DNA from 2 places in the Brevibacterium sp. NPDC049920 genome. Region 1 is predicted to be linked to the other one. Evidence: predicted binding sites of a transcription regulator. Region 1 holds the regulator's gene; the other holds the start of a gene.
What was found. Region 1 encodes LexA, which represses DNA repair genes until DNA is damaged. Its sites were predicted from a motif close to TCGAACANNTGTTCGA; they were not measured.

Region 1 (11,962 bases):
CCCGATCGAGTACATCCCGACCGGCTCGATCGCCCTCGACATCGCGCTCGGCATCGGCGGACTCCCGCGCGGCCGCGTCGTCGAGATCTACGGCCCGGAGTCCTCGGGCAAGACGACCGTGGCGCTCCACGCCGTGGCGAGCGCCCAGCGCGCCGGCGGCATCGCCGGCTTCATCGACGCCGAGCACGCGCTCGACCCGGAGTACGCGAAGAAGCTCGGCGTCGACACCGACCAGCTGCTCGTCTCGCAGCCGGACACCGGTGAGCAGGCGCTCGAGATCGCGGACATGCTCATCCGCTCCGGAGCGCTCGACGTCATCGTCATCGACTCCGTCGCCGCGCTCGTCCCCAAGGCGGAGATCGAGGGCGAGATGGGCGACTCCCACGTCGGCCTCCAGGCCCGCCTCATGTCCCAGGCGCTGCGCAAGATCACCGGTGCGCTCGCCCACTCGAAGACCACCGCGATCTTCATCAACCAGCTCCGCGAGAAGGTCGGCGTGTTCTTCGGCTCCCCGGAGACCACCTCCGGTGGCAAGGCGCTGAAGTTCTACGCCTCGGTGCGCCTCGACGTGCGCCGCATCGAGACGCTCAAGGAGGCCGGCGAGGCCGTCGGCAACCGCACCCGCGTCAAGGTCGTGAAGAACAAGATCGCCCCGCCCTTCAAGCAGGCGGAGTTCGACATCATCTACGGCCAGGGGATCTCCCGCGAGGGCAGCCTCATCGACATGGGCGTGGACAACGGCATCGTCCGCAAGTCCGGCTCCTGGTTCACCTACGACGGGGACCAGCTCGGGCAGGGCAAGGAGAACGTCAGGAACTTCCTCCGCGACAACCCGGGCCTGGCCGAGGAGATCGAGCTCAAGATCAAGCACAAGCTCGGCCTCATCGCCGAACTCCCGGACGCGCCCGCCGAGGATGCCGCAGCACCGGCACCGGCACCGGCCGACGACCCGGCGGCCGCGCCGGAGAAGAGCAATGTCGACTTCTGACGCGCACCGCCGCGAGGACCGCTCCCCGGAGGCGGTCCTCGCGGCGGCCCGGCAGGCCATCGACGAGGTCATGGCCCGCTCGAGCAGCGGGGCGACCGGCGATTCCGGTGCCGCCGGGTCACCTGACGGTGGCGCACCGCTGCCCGGCGGGCTCGCCGGGGTGTGGCGGGGTGCCGAGCGCGCCCCGGTGCCTGCAGCACCTGCGGCATCCGATGCCGAGGACGAGTCCGCGGCACTCGCCGGCGGGGTGAGCCCGGACGACCCGGAGTACAAGCGCGCGAAGAAGCGGGCGCTCAACATGCTCGCCGCCCGCGACCATGCGACCGAGGAGCTCCGGTCGAAGCTCCTGCGCAAGGAGCACCCCGAGGACGTCGTCGACACCCTGCTCGACCGGCTCACCGCCTCCGGGCTGCTCGACGACGAGCAGTTCGCCGCCGGCTTCGTGCGCGCCCGCCGGGAATCCCGCGCGCTCTCCGTACGGGCCCTCCGCCAGGAGCTCACGAAGAAGGGGATCCCTGAATCCGTCAGCGAGCACGCGCTCGAGGACCTCGACGACGAGTACGACCTCGCCTACGAGGTCGCGCTGAAGAAGGCGCGGAGCACCGCGAACCTGCCCCACGACACACGACTGCGCCGCACGCTCGGCATGCTTGCCCGGCGCGGCTTCCCCCAATCCGTGTGCATGGCCGCAGCCCGCCGTGCTCTCGAGGACGCCTGAGCATTCCGAGGGCGCGTTCGATTCCCGCGACGCACCCTGGCTCGCGACGTTCCTCTGTCCGTGACGTCCCCCTGTCTTCGACTCTCCCGACCCGGCGTTCCCGGAGTCGACGGCCATGGAGCCTTCGGGGCAGCACGGGAGGCCTCGGTACACTGGAGCCCTGATGACTGACACCACCGCACCCCCGCTGCCGCTGACCGAGGCCCCCGCAGATGCCCGCACCTACGCGGTGACGACCTACGGGTGCCAGATGAACGTCCACGACTCCGAACGGCTCTCGGGCCTCCTCGACGACGCAGGCTACCGGCCGGCCGACACCGGCGAGACCGCCGACATCGTCGTGTTCAACACCTGCGCCGTCCGTGAGAACGCGGACAACCGCCTCTACGGCAACCTCGGACGCCTCGCCCAGGTCAAGAAGGAGCGCCCGGGCATGCAGATCGCCGTCGGCGGCTGCATGGCCCAGAAGGATCGCGCCGCGATCGTCGAGCGGGCCCCGTGGGTCGACGTCGTGTTCGGCACCCACAACATGGGCTCGCTGCCTGCGCTCCTCGACCGCGCCCGCCACAACGAGGAGGCGCAGGTCGAGATCCTCGAGAGCCTCGACGTGTTCCCCTCGACCCTGCCCACCCGGCGGGAGTCGCACCATTCCGGCTGGGTGTCGATCTCCGTCGGCTGCAACAACACGTGCACCTTCTGCATCGTGCCCGCGCTGCGCGGCAGGGAGAAGGACCGCCGGCCCGGCGACATCCTCGCCGAGGTCCAGGCACTCGCCGCCGACGGCGTCATCGAGGTCACCCTGCTCGGCCAGAACGTCAACTCCTACGGGGCGGAGTTCCGCGACCGCGGCGCCTTCGCCAAGCTGCTCCGCGCCGTCGGCGCGGTCGAGGGGATCGAGCGGGTGCGCTTCACCAGCCCCCACCCGGCGGCGTTCTCCGACGACGTCATCGACGCGATGGCGGAGACTCCCACGGTGATGCCGCAGCTCCACATGCCGCTCCAGTCCGGCTCGGACCGGATCCTCAAGGCGATGCGCCGCTCCTACCGCACCTCGCGCTTCCTCGGCATCCTCGAGAAGGTGCGCGAGGGCATCCCGCACGCCGCGATCACCACCGACATCATCGTCGGCTTCCCGGGGGAGACCGAGGAGGACTTCCAGGGCACCCTCGACATCGTCCGCCGGTCTCGCTTCGCCCAGGCCTTCACTTTCCAGTACTCCAAGCGTCCCGGCACGCCGGCGGCGGACATGCCCGACCAGCTCCCCAAGGAGGTCGTGCAGGAGCGCTTCGAGCGACTCGTCGCCCTCCAGGACGAGATCTCCTGGGAGGAGAACCGCGCCCAGGTGGGCCGCCGGGTCGAGGTGCTCATCACCTCCCTTCCCGACAGCGAGCACCACCGGTACACCGGCCGTGCCGCCGACAACCGGCTCGTCCACGTCGGCCCCACCGGCCCGCTGCCCACCGTGCGTCCCGGCGACCTCCTCAGCGCCGAGGTGAGCGAGGCCCGGCCGTTCTTCCTCATCGCCGACGGTCCGGCCCTCGTGCGGCCCACCGCCTCCGGCGACGCCTGGGACCGCGCACAGGCCGACTCCTGCGGCACCGGCGGCGGCGCACCCGGCGGGCCCACCGTGCTCGGCATGCCCACCCTGCGCCCCCGGAGCTGATCCGTGCCGGCCCGCGCCGCACACCCCGACGGCCCCGGAGCATCTCACGGCCCCGAAGACCCGGTCGATCCCGCGCACCCGGACGGGCCCGACCGCCCGGACGCCTCCGACCATCCCGTGATCAACGTCGTCGGCGCGACCGCGACCGGCAAGTCCGAGCTCGCGATCGCCCTCGCCCAGCGCCTCGGCGGGGAGATCATCAACGCCGATGCGATGCAGTTCTACCGCGGCATGGACATCGGCACCGCGAAGCTCGCGCCCGGTGAGCGCGGCGGCATCGCCCACCACCTCCTCGACATCCTCGACGTCGACGAGGACGCCTCTGTCGCGACCTTCCAGCGCGAGGCTCGCGCCCTCATCACCGCGATCCGCGGCCGCGGGCACGTGCCGATCCTCGTCGGCGGCTCCGGCCTCTACGTGCGCGCCGCGACGGATCGGATGGCGTTCCCCGGCACCGACCCGCAGGTCCGGGCCCGGCTCGAGGCCGAGGCGCACGACCACGGCAGCACGGTCCTCCACCGGCGGCTCGCCGGGCTCGACCCGGAGGCGGCGCAGACCATCGCCCCGGCCGACACCCGGCGGGTGGTGCGCGCCCTCGAGGTGCTCGAGATCACCGGCGAGCCCTTCAGCGCCCAGCTGCCGCGCTACGAGTACGCCCTGCCCACCGTGCAGGTGGGGCTCGCCCTCGACCGGGCGACCCTGCACGAGCGGATCGCAGCCCGCGTCGAGCGCATGTGGGAGGCCGGCTGGGTCGACGAGGTGCGGACCCTGCTGCCGCGCGGCCTGCTCACCGGCACCACCGCCCGGCAGGCGATCGGTTACGCCCAGATCGTCGACCTGCTCGCCGGCCGCGTCGCCGAGCTCGCCGCCCGCGAATCGACGATCGTGCGCACCCGCCAGTTCGCCAAGCGGCAGGACACGTGGTTCCGGCGCGACCCCCGGATCCGCTGGCTGCCCGCGGGCGCCTCGGCCGTCGATCGCGCTCTCGAGATCCTCAGGGCGGACGGCGGCGCGCAGCGGTAGATCGGGGCAGCAGCAGAGCGGAGCAGTAGACTGGCCGGGTGACTACGTACGCACTCACCCGGGGCCACGGCACCGCCAACGACTTCGTCCTCCTCGCCGATCTCGACGGCGCCGCCGACCTCTCTCCCGAAGCGGTCGCCCTGCTGTGCGATCGTCGGCGCGGCGTGGGCGGCGACGGTCTCATCCGGGTGGTCCGTTCGGCAGCGGCCGGGATCCCCGAAGCCGTGGACGCCCACACGGTCGGTGCCGAATGGTTCATGGACTACCGCAACGCCGACGGCTCGATCGCGGAGATGTGCGGCAACGGCGTGCGCGTCTTCGCCCACTACCTCGTCGAGCACGGCCTCGCCGACCTCGCCGCCGGACCGCTCGCCGTGGGCACCCGGGCCGGCGTCAAGCACGTCGCCCGGGTCCCGGACCCCACCGGCGCGCAGGAGGCCTGGTACCGCGTCGACATGGGCCGCTGGGAGTTCCCGCGCCCGATCACCGAGGGTGCCGACTCGCTCGTCGACACCGCCGGCATCGACGTCCCCCGTCCGGCGATCAGCGTCGACATGGGCAACCCCCATACCGTCGTCGCGCTCGCCGGGGCCGAGGAGCTCGCCGCCGCCGACCTCACCCGGCTCCCGGCGGTCGACCCGCTGCCCGCGCACGGCACCAACGTCGAGTACATCGTCATCGAGCCCGACCACGACGGAGACCCGTCGACCGGCCGGCTCGCGATGCGAGTCCACGAGCGCGGGGTGGGGGAGACGCAGTCGTGCGGCACCGGGGCCTGCGCGGCCGCGCTCGCCGCCCGCTTCTGGGCCGGGGAGCACGGCCCGACGACCTGGACGATCGCTCTGCCCGGCGGCACCGTCGAGGTCGAGATCACCGAGAGCTCGGTCGCCCTGTCCGGTCCTGCCGTGCTCATCGGCGACGTGGTGCCGACCGCGGAGTTCGCCGCAGCCCTCGCCGCGCGCTGACAGGCCGCGCAGCTCCCGGATCCTCGCCCTATCAGCCTGTGTGTGCGCGGGACCGTGTGCCGGCGAGCGGAGGTCAACGGTTCCGGAAGGTATGATCCCCGGCTCTCAGTCGGCTGAGCGCGTCACGACGAGGACGCGGAAGCCCTTCGCCGAGGAGTGCTTGGCCACCGTGTAGCCCGCGCCGAGCATGTCGGCGATCCACACCCGGAGCGAATCGGCGCCGAGGTTCTTCGACACGACGAGCCACGCCTGCCCGCCCGGGGCGAGCCTCGGCAGCCAGGTCTCCAGCAGCCCGTGGAGGACCTCCTTGCCCACCCGGATCGGTGGGTTGGACCAGATCGCGTCGAACGCGATGTCGGCGGGCACCTCGGCGGCGGTGACGGTCCGGATCGCATCCAACCCGAGGTCGCGGGCATTGCAGGCGGTGAGCTCGAGGGCCCGCTCGTTGACGTCGAGCGCCCAGATCCGCACCGCGGTCCCCGCTTGACGCGCCTCGAGACCGGCCTGCAGGGAGATCGGCCCCCAGCCGCACCCGAGGTCGAGCAGCTCCCCGGCCGGCGGCTCCGGCAGCGCCTTGAGCAGCACCTGCGTGCCGAGGTCGAGTCGGCCGGGGGAGAACACGCCACCGGCCGTCGTCACCGCGACCTCCCGGCCCGCGAGCCGGGCGGTGATCGTCCGGAGCGGCCCGGGCGCGGAAGGATTCGCGGAGAAATAGTGTTCAGTCATCACGCCCATGGTAATCCGCGCACCGGCCGCCGCCCAGCGCGCCTGTGGGAGAATGGAAGACCGACCACTACCGAGAGAAGTCGATGCCCGTGACCGGATCCACCCCGGATTCCCCCGTCGATCGTCCGACGACCGACCAGCTGTCGAACGGCACCCCGCACGACGACCCGAGCACCGTCCCGACCAGCGAGGACCGACGGCGCGCGATGATCGACCGCGTCCTCTCCCGGGCCGGCACCGCGCTCACCGACGAGCAGCTCACGCACGAGGACGAGACCCAGCTCGACGTGCTCGAGCGGCGCGCCCTGCGCCGCGTCGACGGACTGTCGACCGAGCTCGAGGACGTCACCGAGGTCGAGTACCGGCAGCTGCGCCTCGAGAAGGTCGTGCTCGCCGGGCTCTACACCTCCGGCACCGCACTCGAGGCGGAGACCTCCCTGCGGGAGCTCGCCGCGCTCGCCGAGACCGCCGGCTCGACCGTGCTCGACGGCCTGCTCCAGCGTCGTGACACCCCGGACCCGGGAACGTTCTTCGGGCGCGGCAAGGCCCAGGAGCTCGCGGAGATCGTCGCCGCCGTCGGCGCGGACACCGTCGTCGTCGACTCCGAGCTCGCCCCCGGCCAGCGGCGCGGGCTCGAGGACGTCGTCAAGGTCAAGGTCATCGACCGGGTGGCGCTCATCCTCGACATCTTCGCCCAGCACGCCAAGAGCCGCGAGGGCAAGGCCCAGGTCGAGCTCGCCCAGCTCGAGTACCTGCTGCCGCGGCTGCGCGGCTGGGGCGAGTCGATGTCCCGGCAGGCCGGCGGCCGGGTGGCCGGCGGTGAGGGCATCGGCTCGCGTGGTCCGGGTGAGACGAAGATCGAGCTCGACCGGCGCCGCATCCGCACCCGGATGGCCAAGCTCCGCAAGCAGATCAAGGCGATGGAGCCCTCGCGGGAGACCAAGCGCGCCAACCGGACGCGCAACCACGTGCCGAGCGCGGCGATCGTCGGCTACACCAACGCCGGCAAGTCCTCCCTCCTCAACCGGCTCACCGCCGCCGGCGTCATGGTGCAGAACGTCCTGTTCGCCACCCTCGACCCGACGGTGCGGCAGGCGCAGACGGCCGACGGCCGCGACTTCACCTACACCGACACCGTGGGCTTCGTCCGCAACCTGCCCCACCAGCTCGTCGAGGCGTTCCGCTCGACCCTCGAGGAGGCCGCCTACGCCGACCTCCTCGTCCACGTGGTCGACGCCTCCCACCCGGACCCGACGAGCCAGATCCAGGCGGTGCGCGATGTCCTCGCCGACGTCGACACCGCCGACATCGGCGAACTCATCGTCTTCAACAAGGCCGACATCGCCGACCCGGTCGCCCTCTCCGCGCTGCTCCGCGCCCACCCGGGTGCGCTCGCGGTGTCCGCCGCGAACGGGGCGGGGATCGCCGAGCTCGAGGCGCGCATTGCCGAGCTCCTGCCCGAGCCCGAGCACGAGCTCACCGTCCTCCTGCCCTACGACCGCGGCGACCTCGTGTCCCGCATCCACGACGAGGGCACCGTGCTCGAGGAGAAGCACCTGGCGGAGGGCACCGCAGTGCAGGCGCGCGTCGACTCCGACCTCCTCAGCGAGCTCGAGGAGTACCGCAAGCCGGACATGTTCTCCGGGCCGGCTGCGTGACCGCGACCGCCGACCTCCTCGCGAGTGCCGTCGCCGCGCTGGGCGGCAGCCCGCGGGAGGGACAGCAGACCATGGCCGAGGCCGTCGCCGGCGCGCTCGGCTCGGAGACCCACCTCCTCGTCCAGGCCGGCACCGGGACCGGGAAGTCGCTGGCCTACCTCGTGCCCGCGCTCGAGCACGCCGTGCGCACCGGCGAGCGGGTCGTGGTGTCGACGGCGACCCTGGCGCTGCAGAACCAGATCGTCAACCGCGACGTGCCCCGCCTGCTCAAGGCGCTCGGCGGAGACCTCGAGCGCAAGCCGCGCGCCGCGGTCCTCAAGGGCCGCCGCAACTACGTGTGCAAGCACAAGCTCGACGGCGGCTATCCCGATGACGCGCTCGGCATGCTGTTCGACCTCGGGGCCGACGACGCCGCCGGGCGCGGCTCCGCCTCGGCGTCCGCGTCCGCGCTCGGCGAGGAGATCCAGCGGGTGCGCAGCTGGGAGCGGATCACCGAGTCCGGGGACCGCGACGACCTCGTCCCCGGCGTCTCCGACCGGGCCTGGGCCCAGGTGTCGGTCAACGCCTTCGACTGCCTCGGCTCGAAGTGCCCGGTGTTCGAGGAGTGCTACGCGGAGCGGGCGAAGATCGCCGCGGCCGCAGCCGACCTCGTCGTCACCAACCATGCGCTGCTCGCGATCGACGCCTTCGGGGACCACGCGGTGCTGCCCGAGCACGACGCCGTCGTCATCGACGAGGCCCACGAGCTGCGCGACCGGGTGACGAACGCGCTCTCCGGTTCGCTCACCGTCGCCATGCTCCACGCCGCCGCGCAGGCCGCGCGGAAGAACACCGCCGTGCAGGACGGGGTGATCGGGCTCCTCGAGACCGCCGCCTCCGCCTTCGACAAGGCGCTCCAGGCGACCACCGAGGGGCTGCTCCAGGTCTGGCCCGAAGCGCTCACCACCGCCGTCATCGCCGTCCGCGACGCAGCCCGGCAGATCCTCGCCGAGGCCGGTCGCGGCACCGAGTCCAAGGAGGCCGACGCCGGCCTGCAGATGGCCCGGGCCCGCCTCCAGGAGGTGTTCGAGCTCGCCGAGCGGATGAGCGAGCTCGCCGACAACGACGTCACCTGGGTCACCCGCTCGACCTTCCGGGAGACGGAGACCGTCTCCCTCGTCGTCGCTCCGCTCAGCGTCGCCGGCACCATGCGCAACGGGATCTTCGCCGAGTCCACCGTCGTCGCCACCTCGGCGACCCTGGCACTCGGCGGCCGGTTCGAGCCCGTGGCCGCCTCGCTCGGCCTCGCCGGTCCCGAGGCGCCCCGGTACGACGCGATCGATGTCGGCTCCCCGTTCGACTATCCCAAGCAGGCGATCCTCTACGTCGCCTCCGGGCTGCCCCGACCGGCGCGCAGCGGGCTCAACGAGGAGATGATCGCCGAGCTGCGCGAGCTCGTCACCGCCTCGCGCGGCGGTGCGCTCGGACTGTTCTCCTCCCGCTTCGCCGCCGAGCAGGCCGCGACGGCCCTGCGCGAGACGCTCGACACGCCGGTGCTGCTCCAGGGGGAGGAGTCGCTCGCCGCGCTCGTCGCCCGGTTCTCCGCGGAGGACGACACCTCGCTGTTCGGCACGATGTCGCTGTGGCAGGGGGTCGACGTGCCGGGCCGCACGTGCCGGCTCGTCGTCATCGACCGGATCCCGTTTCCGCGCCCCGACGACCCCCTCACCCGTGCGCGCACGCAGGCCGCCGAGCGGAACCGCGCCAACGGCTTCATGACGGTCAGCGCCACCCACGCCGCGCTCCGGCTCGCGCAGGGGGTCGGCCGGCTCATCCGCACCACCGACGACCGCGGCGTGGTCGCCGTGCTCGACTCCCGGCTGCGCACCGCGCGTTACGGAGGCTTCCTCGCCGATTCGCTGCCTCCGATGTGGCGCACCGAGGACGGCGCGGCCGTGCGCTCCGCCCTCTCCCGCCTCGCCGAGCAGGACTGAGGCCGACCGCCGGGGTACGACGAGGGCGGGATCAGACGAAGTCTGGGTGGGGCGCGGCCGGGCACAACGAGGGCGGAGCACCGATCGGTGCTCCGCCCTCGTGACGCTGCGGACGCGCTGTGCGGTCGGTGTCCAGCAGGCCTCAGACCCGCCGGATGACCGCGGTGACGATGCCCATGATCGTGGCGTGGTCGCCGTCGATCGGGTCGTAGATCGGGTTCTGCGGCAGCAGCCACTGCTTGCCGCCGCTGCGCTTGAGCGTCTTGACCGTGGCCTCGTCGTCGAGGAGTGCCGCGACGATCTCGCCGTTCTCCGCCGACTGCTGGCGCCGCACGACCACCCAGTCGCCGTCGCAGATCGCGGCGTCGATCATCGAGTCGCCGGCGACCTGGAGGAGGAAGAGGTCACCGGAGCCGACGACCTGGGTGGGCAGGGCGAAGACGTCCTCGACCGCCTGCTCCGCGGTGATCGGGCCGCCGGCGGCGATCCGCCCGAGCACCGGCACCATCGCCGTGTTCGCCGAACCGGGTTCGGCGGCCGGCGGGGCCTCCTCGGCCGGGTTGACGATCTCGATTGCACGGGGGCGCTTGGGATCGCGGCGCAGGTAGCCGAGGCGCTCGAGCTGGGAGAGCTGGTGGGCGACGCTCGACAGGGACGCCAGACCGGCGGCCTTGCCGATCTCGCGCATGCTCGGCGGGTAGCCGTTGGTGTACACGGCCGACTCGATCGTCTCGAGGACGAGCCGCTGGCGCGGGGTGAGGCGCTGGTCCCCGGCTGCGGCGGAGCCCTCGGGGAGCTCGACGATATCGGCCTGGGTGGCGCGGAAGTCCTCGATCTCGTCGACGACGGCGTCATTGCGCGGGCGTCCTCTGGGGCGTCGTGATTGGGGGCTCATTCCTCTTCCCTTCCCGTTCCTCTCACCGTGCTGCACGACCGGTGCGCCGTGGGCTCCGGTCCCGACCGCGAGGCCGTGTCCGCGCCCGGTGCAACACTTCGAACATAGCCGATCGCGACGTCGTTCGAATCCATTTTCACACACGTGTTCGAGAGATAGTGGACATCCGTTCGATTGTCGTGTTCAATAGTACATGAGTTCGAATCCCCGGGCCGCAGCCGCCGCGCATCATCAGTTCGGCGCACCGGCCGGCCTCGGGATCGATGAAGAGGAGGACACCCCATGTCTGCAAACACCGCACCCGCACCCGCGGCCGCCACCGTGCTCACCCCGCGCGGTCGCCGCGCCCTGCGCCTGGCCCGCACCCTCGGTCTGGCCCTGTGCGCGCTCGTCATCGGGATCGTCATCGCGCTGAGCTCCGGGGCCCAGGCCTCCGCCGGGTCCGCCGCCGGCGCCCCGGCCGGTGCGGGCTTCGACACCGTCGTCGTCGAGGAGGGCGACTCGCTGTGGTCGATCGCACAATCGGTCTCCGGCGGCCAGGACACCCGTGACGTCGTCCTCGACATCGTCGAGGTCAACGGACTCGACCGTCAGGTGGTCCACCCCGGGCAGGAGCTCGCCGTCCCCGGACGATAGACTTCTGCGGTGACGACTCTCGATGATCTCCCGCTCCGGGACGACCTGCGCGGCCGGTCCCCGTACGGCGCCCCGCAGCTCGACGTCCCCGTCCGGCTCAACGTCAACGAGAATTCCCATCCCGTCCCCGCGGAGGTCGTGAGCGCGCTCGAGCACGAGCTCTCCGCGGTGCTCCACGACCTCAACCGCTACCCCGACCGCGAGTTCGACCGCCTGCGCTCCGCGCTCGCCCACTACCTCGACGGGGTGCTCGAGCGTCAGGGAGGCCCTGCCGCCGGAACCGCCGCGCCCGAGCGCACCGACTCCGAGCGCAGTGCCACCGAGAGCACCGGCACCGGGCGCATCGACCCGGCGCAGATCTGGGCGGCGAACGGATCGAACGAGGTCCTTGCCCATATCCTCCTGGCCTTCGGCGGTCCGGGCCGCACCGCGCTCGGCTTCACCCCGAGCTACTCGATGCATCCGCTGATCACCGCGTCGACCGGCGCCGCGTGGATCGCCGTCGACCGCGAGGCGGACTTCGGGATCAGCGTCGAGTCCGCGGTGGCCGCCGTGCGCGAGCACCGGCCTGACGTCGTGTTCCTCTGCACCCCGAACAACCCCACCGGCAACGGTCTCGACCTCGCCGTCGTCGAAGCCGTGCTCGCCGCGAGCACCGGCATCGTCATCGTCGACGAGGCCTATGCCGAATTCGCGCGACCCGGATTCCGCACCGCG
Region 2 (11,962 bases), on a different contig from region 1:
GAGTTCGACTACTCGTGCGTCCACGCCACGATGGCGCTGTCCGAGGCCGGCTACGAGACGATCATGGTCAACTGCAACCCGGAGACCGTGTCGACCGACTACGACACCGCCGACCGCCTCTACTTCGAGCCGCTGACCTTCGAGGACGTCATGGAGGTCTACCACGCCGAGCTCGCCGCCGGGCCCGTCGCCGGCGTCGTGTGCACGCTCGGCGGGCAGACCCCGCTCGGCCTCGCCGACCGCCTCAAGGAGGCCGGGGTGCCGGTGCTCGGCACCCAGCCCGAGGCGATCGACCTCGCCGAGGACCGCGGCGAGTTCGGCCGGGTGCTCGCCGCCGCCGGGCTCACCGCGCCCAAGCACGGGACCGCGACGACGAACGAGGAGGCGCAGCGGATCGCCACGGAGATCGGCTACCCCGTGCTCGTCCGCCCGTCCTACGTGCTCGGCGGGCGCGGCATGCAGATCGTCTACGACACCGACCAGCTGTTCGACTACATGGCCACCGCGACCGAGGTGTCCGCCGACCGCCCGGTGCTCGTCGACCGCTTCCTCGAGGACGCCGTGGAGATCGACGTCGACGCGCTGTTCGACGGCAAGGAGGTCTACGTCGGCGGGATCATGGAGCACATCGAGGAGGCCGGGATCCACTCCGGTGATTCCGCCTGTGTGCTGCCCTCGATCACGCTCGGCGAGAACGTCCTCGAGCGGGTCCGTGAGGCGACCGCCGCGATCGCCCGCGGCACCGGGGTGCGCGGACTGCTCAACATCCAGTTCGCGATCGCCGCCGACGTCCTCCACGTCATCGAGGCCAACCCGCGCGCCTCGCGCACGGTGCCCTTCGTGTCGAAGGCGACGGGCCACCCGCTCGCCAAGGCGGCCGCGCTCATCGCGGTCGGCCGGAGCATCGAGAGCCTGCGCGGCGGGGTGCTCGCCGCTGCCGGCGACGGCTCCCGGCTCGACCTCGACCACCCGATCGCGGTCAAGGAGGCGGTGCTCCCGTTCCGCCGCTTCCGTACCGTCGACGGCGCGATCGTCGACTCGATCCTCGGCCCCGAGATGCGCTCGACCGGCGAGGTCATGGGCATCGACCGCACCTTCCCCGTCGCCTTCGCCAAGGCGGAGCTCGCCGCCGACGCCGGCCTGCCCACCTCGGGCACGGTGTTCGTGTCCGTGGCCGACCGGGAGAAGCGCTCGATCGTGCTGCCGGTCAAGCAGCTCGTCGACCTCGGCTTCACCGTCGTGGCGACCGGCGGGACCGCCGCGGTGCTCGCCCGCTACGGCATCTCCGCGACCCGGCTGCCGAAGTTCTTCGAGGCCGCGGACGGGGAGCGGACGATCCTCGACGACATCGCCGACCGGCGGATCGACCTCGTCGTCAACGTCCCCTCCGGCCGGCAGGAGCGCGCCGACGGCTACGAGATCCGCGCCGCGGCCGTATCCGCCTCGATCCCGCTCATCACGACGATCGCGGAGTTCACCGCCGCGGTCTCCGCGATCGAGTCGGTGCAGCAGCAGAAGTTCGACGTCCGCTCCCTGCAGGACTGGGCATGAACGAGCGGAAGCCGGGGGAGCCGGTCACCGCGGAGCCGGGCACGCGGGACTTCGGGCGCGCGTGGCCTGCGGCCGTGCGCACCTCGGCCCTGTGCGTGGGCATCGACCCGCACGCCGGGCTGCTCGCCGACTGGGGTCTGCCGGACACCGCGGACGGCGCCCGCACCTTCTCGCTCGCCGTCATCGAGGCCGCCGCCGGTCGAGTGGGCCTCGTCAAGCCGCAGTCGGCGTTCTACGAGCGCTTCGGCTCCGCCGGTGTGGCCGTCCTCGAGGAGGTGCTCGCCGCCGCGCGCGCCGCGGACCTCCTCAGCGTGCTCGACATCAAGCGCGGGGACATCGGCTCGACGATGGCCGGCTACGCCCAGGCGTACATGGACCCGGCCTCGCCGCTGTGCGCGGACGCCGTGACGCTCTCGCCCTACCTCGGCTTCGGCTCGCTCGCCCCCGCGCTCGACGCGGCCCGGGAGTTCGGGACCGGGGTGTTCGTCCTCGCGCTCACCTCGAACCCCGACGGCCCGCAGGTCCAGCACGCTCTCACCCCGGCCGGCCGGCCGGTCGCTGCGGAGGTCATCGCCGGCGTGGAGGAGTTCAACGCCGAAGTCGGATCCCCGCGGGCCGGCGTGGTCATCGGCGCCACGATCGGGGGCGCGATGCCGGCCCTTGGGATCGACCCCGCACAGCTCACCTGCCCGGTGCTCGCGCCCGGCTTCGGGGCGCAGGGCGGCACGCCGGAGGATCTTGCGGCGGTGTTCGGCGACTCCTTCACCTCCGGCCGGGTGCTCGTCAGCGCCTCGCGCTCGGTGCTCGCCGCCGGACCGGACCGGGCGGGCCTGTCTGGAGCGATGGACGAGATCACCCATGTGCTCCGGCAGCGGATGCGTCTAGACTGAGGAGACCTTCCCCTGCAAGGAACATTCTCTTGACGAGGAGTAGACGTGGCACTCGAACCATTGACGCCGGAGCAGCGGGCGGCCGCCCTGGACAAGGCGTTCAAGGCGCGGCAGGCGCGCGCGGAGGTCAAGACCGAGCTCAAGGCGGGGCGGACGACGCTGTCCGCCGTGCTCGACCGGGCCGGATCCGATGAGGCGCTGAGCAAGATGAAGGTCCACGACCTGCTCCGCTCGCTGCCCGGCGTCGGCGACCGGCGCGCGAGCGCCCTGATGGAGGAGATCGGCATCGCCGCCTCCCGCCGTCTCAAGGGCCTCGGGGTCCACCAGCGCGCCGCGCTGCTCGCGAAGTTCGGAGCTTCGTGAACACTCTCACCGTTCTCGCCGGGCCGACCGCGGTCGGCAAGGGCACCGTCAGCGCGTACATCCGCGAGCACTTCCCACAGGTCTGGTTCTCCGTCTCGGCGACCACCCGGCCCGCCCGTCCGGGCGAGGTCGACGGGGTGCACTACCTCTTCCGGACGGAGGAGGAGTTCGACGCGATGATCGCTGCCGGGAAGCTCCTCGAGTACGCGACCGTGCACGGCCGCTACCGCTACGGCACACCGGCCGGGCCGGTCCGGGAAGCACTCGAGAGCGGGCACGCCCCGCTGCTCGAGATCGACCTGCAGGGGGCCCGCCAGGTCAAGGAGGCGCTGCCCGAGGCGCGGTTCGTGTTCCTCGCCCCGCCGAGCTGGTCGGAGCTCGTGCGCCGGCTCATCGGCCGCGGCACCGAGACCCCGGAGGAGCAGGCGCGTCGGCTCGAGACCGCGAAGGCCGAGCTCGCCGCCGAATCGGAGTTCGACCACACGGTGGTCAACCACGATGTTCGTGCTGCCGCGCAGGACCTAGTAGGATTGATGGGGCTGTCGGTCGACAGCCCCGCCGACGGTTCCGCCGAACCGGTCGGCAGCCCCGAGTCAAATGGAGTCTGAGTGTCCGGAGAACCCGAAGGTATCACCAACCCGCCGATCGACGATCTGCTGGCGGTGACCGATTCGAAGTACGAACTCGTCATCGAGGCCTCGCGCCGCGCCCGGCAGATCAACGCGTACTACGCGCAGCTCCAGGAGGGCCTGCTCGAGAACGTCGGCCCGCTGGTGACCCCCGAGCCCAACGAGAAGCCCCTGTCGATCGCGCTGCGTGAGATCAACGAGGGCAAGATCCTCATCCGCGAGCCCCGCGAGTCCGACTTCGCCCCGCCGGTCGTCGAGGACTTCAGCATGCCGGTCGAGGAGCTCCCCGAGCAGTGAGGATCGTCCTCGGCGTCGCTGGCGGCATCGCGGCCTACAAGGCCTGCCATGTCGTGCGCGAGCTCAGGGAGCGCGGTCATACGGTGCGGGTCGTCCCCACCCGGGCCGCGCTCGAGTTCGTCGGCGCCGCCACCTGGGAGGCCCTGAGCGGGCAGCCCGTGGCGACAGACGTGTTCACCCGCGTCGACGAGGTCGAGCACGTGCGCATCGGCCAGGACGCCGAGCTCGTCGTCATCGCCCCGGCGACCGCGGACCTGCTCGCCCGGCTGCGGGCCGGGATCGCCGACGACCTCCTCACCGCCACCGTCCTCACCACCACCGCGCCCGTCGTCGCGGCCCCGGCGATGCACACCGAGATGTGGCAGAACCCGGCGACCGTCGACAACGTCTCCACCCTGCGTTCCCGCGGGATGCACGTCATCGACCCCGCGAGCGGCCGCCTCACCGGCGCCGACTCCGGCCCCGGGCGCCTGCCCGAGCCCGGCGACATCGTCGCCGCTGCGCTGGCGATCCATGCTGAGAGCACCTCGGTCAAGGAGAGCACCGCGGTAGAGGGCGCCTCGGGCGAGGAGTCCGGCACCGCGCTCGCCGGCCGGAACGTGCTCGTCACCGCCGGTGGCACCCGGGAACCGCTCGACCCCGTCCGCTTCCTCGGCAACCGGTCCTCGGGCAAGCAGGGCGCGGCGCTCGCCGCCGCCGCGGCCCGGTCCGGCGCCCGCGTGCGCCTCATCGCGGCCAACGTCGCCGCCGAGGTGATCGCCGAGCTTCCCGGAACCGTGACCATCGAGCACGTCGAGACCACCGCGGAGCTCCAGGCCGCGGCCGAGGCCGCCCAGCCGGACTCCGATGTCGTCATCATGTGCGCCGCCGTGTCCGACTACCGGCCGGCCGAGGTCGCCGCGCACAAGATGAAGAAGGATGGCGACGCCGGCCTGCGGCTCGAGCTCGTGCAGAACCCCGACATCCTCGCCGGCCTCGTACGGACCCGCACCCCCGGCCAGCTCATCGTCGGCTTCGCCGCGGAGACCGGGTCCCCGGACGCCGGGATCGAGGAGCTCGCCCGCGCCAAGCTGCTCCGCAAGGGCTGCGACCTGCTCGTCCTCAACGATGTGTCCGCCGGGCAGGCCTTCGGCACCGAGTCGAACTCGGTGATCCTCTACGCCCGCACCGGCGACACGGTCACCGAGGTGGCCCGCGCCTCGGGCACCAAGGCCGAGGTGTCGCAGAAGGTCATCTCCGGACTCGTGTCCGTCCTCGATCGCTAGGATGGGGGCGTGACTTCTTCAGCGCTGCGCCAATTCACGTCCGAATCCGTGACCGAGGGCCATCCCGACAAGATCTGCGACCAGATCAGCGATGCCGTCCTCGACTCCCTCCTGTCCCAGGACCCGCACGCCCGGGTGGCCGTCGAGACCCTCGTCACCACGGGCCTCGTTCACGTCGCCGGCGAGGTGACGACGAGCGGCTACGCCGACGTCGCGAACCTCGTGCGCGAGGTCATCACCGGGATCGGCTACGACTCCTCGGACAAGGGCTTCGACGGGCACTCGTGCGGCGTGTCGGTGTCGATCGGCTCGCAGTCGGCCGATATCAGCTCCGGCGTGACGACCTCGCTCGAGCACCGCAGCGGCACCCACGACCTCGAGGACGAGGGCTCGGCGCTCGGTGCGGGCGACCAGGGGCTGATGTTCGGCTATGCCGACAACTCCACCGACGTCCTCATGCCGCTGCCCATCCACCTCGCCCACCGGCTCTCGGAGCGCCTCACCACGGTCCGGAAGTCCGGTGAGCTCGACTACCTGCGCCCCGACGGCAAGACGCAGGTGACGATCGGCTACGACGGCGACACGCCGGTGAGCATCGAGGCGATCGTCGTCTCCACCCAGCACGATGCCGCCGTGGGCGCCCACCAGCTCGAAACCGACATCCGCCGCACGGTCGTCGACCCGGTGCTCGCCGAGCGCGGTCTCGACACCTCCGGCACCGAATACTTCATCAACCCCGCCGGACCCTTCGTCGTGGGCGGGCCGATGGGCGACGCCGGTCTCACCGGACGCAAGATCATCGTCGACACCTACGGCGGCTTCTCCCGCCACGGCGGCGGCGCCTTCTCCGGCAAGGACCCCTCGAAGGTCGACCGCTCGGGCGCCTACGCGATGCGCTGGGTGGCGAAGAACGTCGTCGCGGCCGGACTCGCCGACCGCGCCGAGGTCCAGGTCGCCTACGCGATCGGCTCCTCCCGGCCGGTGGGCCTCTACGTCGAGACTTTCGGCACGGAGACCGTGGACCCGGAGAAGATCGCGGCAGCGATCCGCAGCGTGTTCGACCTCCGTCCCGCGAAGATCATCGAGGCGCTCGACCTGCGGCGCCCGATCTACTCCGCGACCTCGACCTACGGCCACTTCGGCCGGACCGAGGACACCTTCACGTGGGAGAGGACCGACCGCGCCGAGGCGCTGCGCCGCGAGGTGAGCTGATCTCCCGATGAGCGGCGATCCGCGCGACGCGGCCCCGGGACTCTTCGAGGCGCCGACCGGCTCAGCCCTCGCACCGGTGCCCGAGGGCGACGGGCTCGGGGGAGTCCTGCGGGTGCGCGGCGGCATCACCCCGGCCGACGGCCTGCCCGTCGCCGCCGTCCTCGTCGAGACCCAGCTGCCGCACCTCGCCCGGCCCTTCGACTACGCGGTGCCCGCGAAGCTCGACGCGACCGCGCAGCCCGGCGTGCGGGTGCGGGTACGCTTCGCCGGGCGGCTGACCTCGGGCTTCATCCTCGAACGGCGTGAGGTCACCGAGCACGTCGGCGAGCTCGCCGCGCTCGAACGCGTGACCTCCCCGCTGCCCGTCCTCAACCCGTCTCTGCTGACGCTGTGCCGGGCGATCGCGGACCGGTACGCCGGGACGCTGCCCGATGTGCTGCGGCTCGCGATCCCGCCGCGCCACGCCCGTGCAGAGAAGCGCGCGCTCGGCCGGCCCGAGCGCCTGCTCTCGGAGCCCGCGCTCGTCCAGGTGGCCGGGGAGGTCACCCCGCGCGCCGACGAGCCGCCGGCCTTCCACGACTACCTCGCCGCGCTCGAATCCTGGGCCGCGGAGCCGGGCCCGGAGGATGACGCGGGTACGGATGGTGATGCGGGTGCGGTGCGCGGGCCGCGCGCCGCCTGCGCCGTGCTGCCCGGCGATGACCCCGGCACGGGGTGGATCCACCTCGGCCTGCGGGCCGCCGCTCCCGTCCTCGCCGCAGGGCGCAGCGTGCTCTGGCTCGTGCCCGACCACCGGGAGCTCGCCGCACTCGAGGCGCGCCTCGGCGACCTCGCCCCGGTCACGGTCCGGCTCTCGGCGGACCAGGGTCAGGAGGAGCGCTGGGACGCGTGGGTGTCCGCACTCACCGGGCGCGCGCGCCTCGTCATCGGCACCCGGGCCGCGGCCTTCGCGCCGCTGCCGGACCCGGGACTCGTCATCTGCTTCGACGACGCAGACGGCTCCTATCTCGAGCAGCGCGCGCCCTACCCGCACGCCCGTGAAGTGCTGCTCACCCGGGTGCAGCTCGAAGGGTCCGCGCTGCTCCTCCTCGACTACGGGCGGAGCGTGGAGACCCAGCACCTCGCCGACTCCGGCTGGGTGGGGAACATCGTGGCCCCGCGCGAGCTCCGTCGGCAGGCGGCTCCGCTCGTGTTCGTGCCCGACCCCGACGGCGACCCGGGCTCCGCCGGCCGCCTCCCGCCTCGTGCCTTCGAGCTCGTCCGCGATGCGCTCGGCCGCTCGCGCCGGGCGCCGTCGGCGCCGGGTGCGGTGCTCGTCCAGGTGCCGCGTGCGGGCTATCTGCCGGTCATCGCGTGCGCCCGCTGTCGGACGGTGACCCGCTGTCCGCAGTGCGAGTCGAAGCTCACCGCCGCCTCGATCCTGGGCCCCTTCGCGTGCCGGCGATGCGGGTACCGGGCCGATTCGGTGACGTGCCGGGAGTGCTCCGCGACCGCCGTGCGCTCGGTGGTGAGCGGGCTCGACAAAGTGTACGAGGAGCTCGGAAGGGCGTTCCCGGGCGCACTCATCGTCCGGTCCGGCGGTGACCGGGTGCTCGGCGCGGTGGATCCGGAGCCGAGCATCGTCGTCGCGACGACCGGTGCGGAGCCCTATGTCGAAGGCGGGTACGCCTCGGCGCTGCTGCTCGACACGCTGTGGCCGGGGCCGGGGCTCCGTTCGACGGAGCAGGCGATCGCGCGTCGCCTGCGCGGTGCCTCGCTCGTGCGATCGCACTCCGCGGGTGGCCGGGTGCTGCTGCTCGACGAGGACGAGGCGGTGCAGCGTGTGGTGAGCCGGTTCGAGCCCATCCCGTGGGCGGCGGAGCAGTCCGCGGACCGGGCCGCGCTCGGGCTGCCGCCGGCGGCGCGGACGGTGACGATCAGCGGCGGGCGCGAGGCCGTGGGAGAGGTCATCGCGGTGCTGCGGGAGACCGCCGAGGTGCGCGAGCTCATCGCGGAGGACGAGCCGTACTCGGTCGTCGTGGGCTTCACGATCGCCGACGGCCGCGCAGTGACGACGCGCCTCGCCGCAGAGGTCGCATCGCGGTCGATGCGCGGAGCCGACATCGTCGCGGTCCGCGTCGACGACCCCGACGCGCTGTAGGCGCGGGGCGGGCGCGCTGGGTCCGAGGCGCGGCGGCTTGAGGCGCGGCGGCTCGAGTCGCCGGTTCGAGCTGCCAGTTCGAACTGCCACCTTGAGGCGCCCGCTCGAGTCGCCATCTTCGAGCGTCACCGTGAGGCGCTGTCTTGAGTCACCGGGTGGGGAGACTGACTGAATGCGCCTGCCGGTGCCTGTGCCGCTCGGCGGTCTCGGCCGGGTGACGAGTCGGGGAACCGTGAGGCCCGGGAACCATGCACCGGACCGAGGTGTCCTCAGGTCGGGGGAGTTGTCCGGGGCTGTGTTTGGGCCGACCGGAGATATTGCCCGCAGTTGCTCGCGGTTTCGGGAAGCCGGGGAGTCGCGTACGTTCTCTGGATATCTCCAGTCATGGGGCTCGCGCGCTGGGTCGGGCTGTCGTGGTGCCGGGGGCGCCGTGAACCGGGCAGAGCTGTCCTCGTATCGGGGGAGTCGTCCGGGGCTGTGTCATGGAGCCGATCCGTGCGGTCGGATCCGGCAGGATCCATCTGTGGCTGTCGGATTGCTCGCCTCGCAATCTGACCCTTCATTTCTAGCGGCGTCCCTGCGCAGAGTGGAATGGGTTTCCACAATCGATGATGCAGGCGAAAGAATATTCAGATTAATATCGAACACCCTGTGGATAACACGGCTGTTCGACGCTTTCAGCCCATCCTGTGTCCGTGGGTCCCGATAGCCTGGAACCACTCGCACAGCACACCCGACCAAACCCCAGTATCCACTGTCCCGTACCCGTTCCCCGATCGATTCCCGACACCCGTCCCCGAAGGAGGTGACCTCCGATGACCGCACCCACCGTCCACCCCGACAACACCGCTCCCCACGATCCTGACCCCCGCGACCCCGATCCCCGCGACCCCGCCGGTCACCCCTTCGGTGAGCGTCCTGCTCTCATCCGACTGCGGGACTCGGTGGCCGCCCATGATCGGGTGATGCTCGCCCGGATGCAGCTCATCGCCGAGACCATCGTCGAGGAATGCCTCGACCGCACCCCCGACTGCACCACCTGCACCGGAACCGGCTGCCCGGGGTGTGGGCGGGACCGCTACGGGCTGCCTGCCGACGGGTCGCTCGCCCACTGGGTGCTCGAACGCGTCACCGGCGAACACCTGACCTGCCTCGCCGCGGTCCTCGACACCACCATCACACGCGCCTACACCGCCGCCCGCGAAGCACTCATCGCGACGTTCAGCCTGCGGGCCTGCCACGACCGCGCCACCACCGGAATCCTGCGCTACGAGCGCCTGCAGTACGCCGCCCGCCGCGCCCACCGACTCGGGCATGAGAAACTCGCAGCGCTCGATGCGGGGATCACCGCACTGCGTCCCGATCTGTCGTGGGAAGCCTATTGCCGGGCGGTCAACGAGCTCATCCGGATGCTCACCGATGACGAGGAGCAGGAGGAGCAAGTGCGGGAGAACCGGCGGGTCGATTTCTGGCGCAGCGATGCCCGGGAAGGACGTCTACTCCTCACCGGTCCCCTCGAGCCCCTGCACGCCCTGCACCGCCGCCTCGAGGCCACCGCCCGCGCCATCCGCTCCACCCACACCTCGACCTTCGGCGAGCAGCTGCCGGCCGGGGCGCAGATCGCAGACGATCGCACCATCCCGCAGCTGATGTTCGACCTCCTCACCGCCACCGCCCCGAGCACCCACGTCGAGATCACCACCCCGAACGACACCGCCGGTTCCGACGACGCCTGCAGTCAGGACGCAGGCGCGTTCACTGCTGAGGGGAGTACCGCAGATCCGAATCCAGGACTCTTCCCCTCCACCGGTGATACCGATGCAGGTGAAGCAGGCCCGGACGGGCGCGTGCGGCAACATGTCACGGTGACGTGTCCGTCGAATCAGGACTGGCTGCGCAGACAGGCCACCGTCGTCATCACCGTTCCCTTCCTCACCCTCACCGGACACGCCACACTGCCCGGCACCTGGTCCGACGGCACCCCCATCCCCGCCGACCTCGCCCGCAGACTCGCCGCCGGGTCGGAGAAATTCACCCGCATCCTCACCGACCCCACCACCGGCGCCATCTGCCCCGAGATTGCACAGTCCTACACGCTGCCGGCCGGAATGCGCACCACGCTGAACCAGACCTGGGCCTGGTGCACCGCCCCGGGCTGCACGCGGCGAGCCGAGACCAGCGAAGCCGACCACATCACCCCCTTCGACCACGCCGCTCCTGCTCGTGGCGGGCGGACGGACTTCGACAACCTCCACCCCCTGTGCAAGCAGCACCACCAGATGAAGACCGAGCGGACCCTGCGCCTGCACCGCACCACCGACGGACTCATCTGCTGGCAATTCGCCCACGGCATCACCCACACCACCACACCGGCCGACAGGCCCGCCGATCGCGAGGCTGCGCGCCTCACCCGCCGCCTCCTCGGCCTGACCGACTCCGACGACCCCGACCCGCCACGGAGCACATCCCAAGAGAGGCCACCCGACGGCCCGAGCACCGGAACACCGGACGACCCCGATGACGACCCACCGGATCGTCCCGATGGCGGACCCCCGCGTGACCCTGATGACGGCCCGCCGGACCGCGAACCGGACGGCACCGCGTCGCGCAGCTCTCGTGCTTCTGTCGTCATCGATCCCTGGGAGTGCTGGGAGAAGGCGCCCCAGTCTGATATCGATGACACCGAGTCGGCCGACCCCCGGCCGGATTCCACCCGGCCGCAACCCGCCGCGTCCGTCGACAGCACAACTGCGAACAGCAGGAAGAGCGATCGCTTCGCGCACACCGGCGTTGCGACAGACTGCCAGCCCGACCGCAGGAATAGTGGCGCAGCGCACGCGGAGACCGGTTCCGGAGCGACTGTCCTGGGTGTGTCGGTCTCCGGAGGGTCAGTCACCGGACGATCGGCCAGTGCAGATCGGTCCGCTGGGGGATCGGTGATGAGAACGCCGGCGGTCGAGCGACTCGCAAACGATACCGACACCGGGAGTGCGACCGAGGCATCGACCGGTCCTCCCGCCGGTGGCAGCGACCCCTGGTGGCACGCCGACGACGACCCGCCGCCCTTCTGAGACCCGCCGATCTTATGAGAGCCACCGCCCATGTGAGGCCCGCAGCCCATCAGTGACCCGCAGCCCTTGTGAGAGCCACCGCCCCTCCAAAGACAGTGCTCTTCTGGGGACAGCGCCCTCGGATCACCGCCGCTCTTCCGGGATGGACCGGGCGACGACACTTTCCAGTGCCTGATCCCCTGGAACCGGAGTTCCGACGTGAGAGAATCGAGTGAGGGCTTGTCCCAGTGCGACTCCCGAGGCCCCGCAGACGATCGCCGCTGTGGATGCAAGCAGATCAGTCGACGAACGTGGCTCTGTCAACGCGCGTGCGCCGATTGGCTCACGTGGATCTATCGACGCATGTGGAGCGGTCGCGGCGCACGAAAGGGAGTCCTGTATGTCATCCGGCATCGATCTCGACTATCCGTTCTCCGGCCGCTGGCTCGTCCAGAACAGCCCGGCCGACAGGATTCCCAGCCATGGCACCCATCGGTTCGCCACATCGCATGCGATCGATTTCGTGCCGGTCGGGGAGGATTCGCGCACTGCTCCGATCACGTTC

Region 2: a site for LexA is predicted at 9,004-9,019, ahead of AB0I45_RS02240 (HNH endonuclease signature motif containing protein). Genes of this name have one in related genera too.

What each region holds. Positions count from the first base shown of each region.
Region 1 is NZ_JBFAMF010000003.1:241,745-253,706, forward strand. It holds gene recA (recombinase RecA) at 1-988, shown strand, start outside; gene AB0I45_RS04340 (regulatory protein RecX) at 975-1,706, shown strand; gene miaB (tRNA (N6-isopentenyl adenosine(37)-C2)-methylthiotransferase MiaB) at 1,870-3,369, shown strand; gene miaA (tRNA (adenosine(37)-N6)-dimethylallyltransferase MiaA) at 3,487-4,392, shown strand; gene dapF (diaminopimelate epimerase) at 4,431-5,357, shown strand; gene AB0I45_RS04360 (methyltransferase) at 5,463-6,083, opposite strand; gene hflX (GTPase HflX) at 6,290-7,741, shown strand; gene AB0I45_RS04370 (ATP-dependent DNA helicase) at 7,738-9,714, shown strand; gene lexA (transcriptional repressor LexA) at 9,857-10,609, opposite strand; gene AB0I45_RS04380 (LysM peptidoglycan-binding domain-containing protein) at 10,892-11,245, shown strand; gene AB0I45_RS04385 (histidinol-phosphate transaminase) at 11,255-11,962, shown strand, end outside.
Region 2 is NZ_JBFAMF010000002.1:91,081-103,042, reverse strand. It holds gene carB (carbamoyl-phosphate synthase large subunit) at 1-1,551, shown strand, start outside; gene pyrF (orotidine-5'-phosphate decarboxylase) at 1,548-2,441, shown strand; gene mihF (integration host factor, actinobacterial type) at 2,487-2,804, shown strand; gene gmk (guanylate kinase) at 2,801-3,412, shown strand; gene rpoZ (DNA-directed RNA polymerase subunit omega) at 3,413-3,730, shown strand; gene coaBC (bifunctional phosphopantothenoylcysteine decarboxylase/phosphopantothenate--cysteine ligase CoaBC) at 3,727-4,995, shown strand; gene metK (methionine adenosyltransferase) at 5,005-6,207, shown strand; gene AB0I45_RS02245 (primosomal protein N') at 6,215-8,347, shown strand; gene AB0I45_RS02240 (HNH endonuclease signature motif containing protein) at 9,163-11,418, shown strand; gene AB0I45_RS02235 (M23 family metallopeptidase) at 11,681-11,962, shown strand, end outside.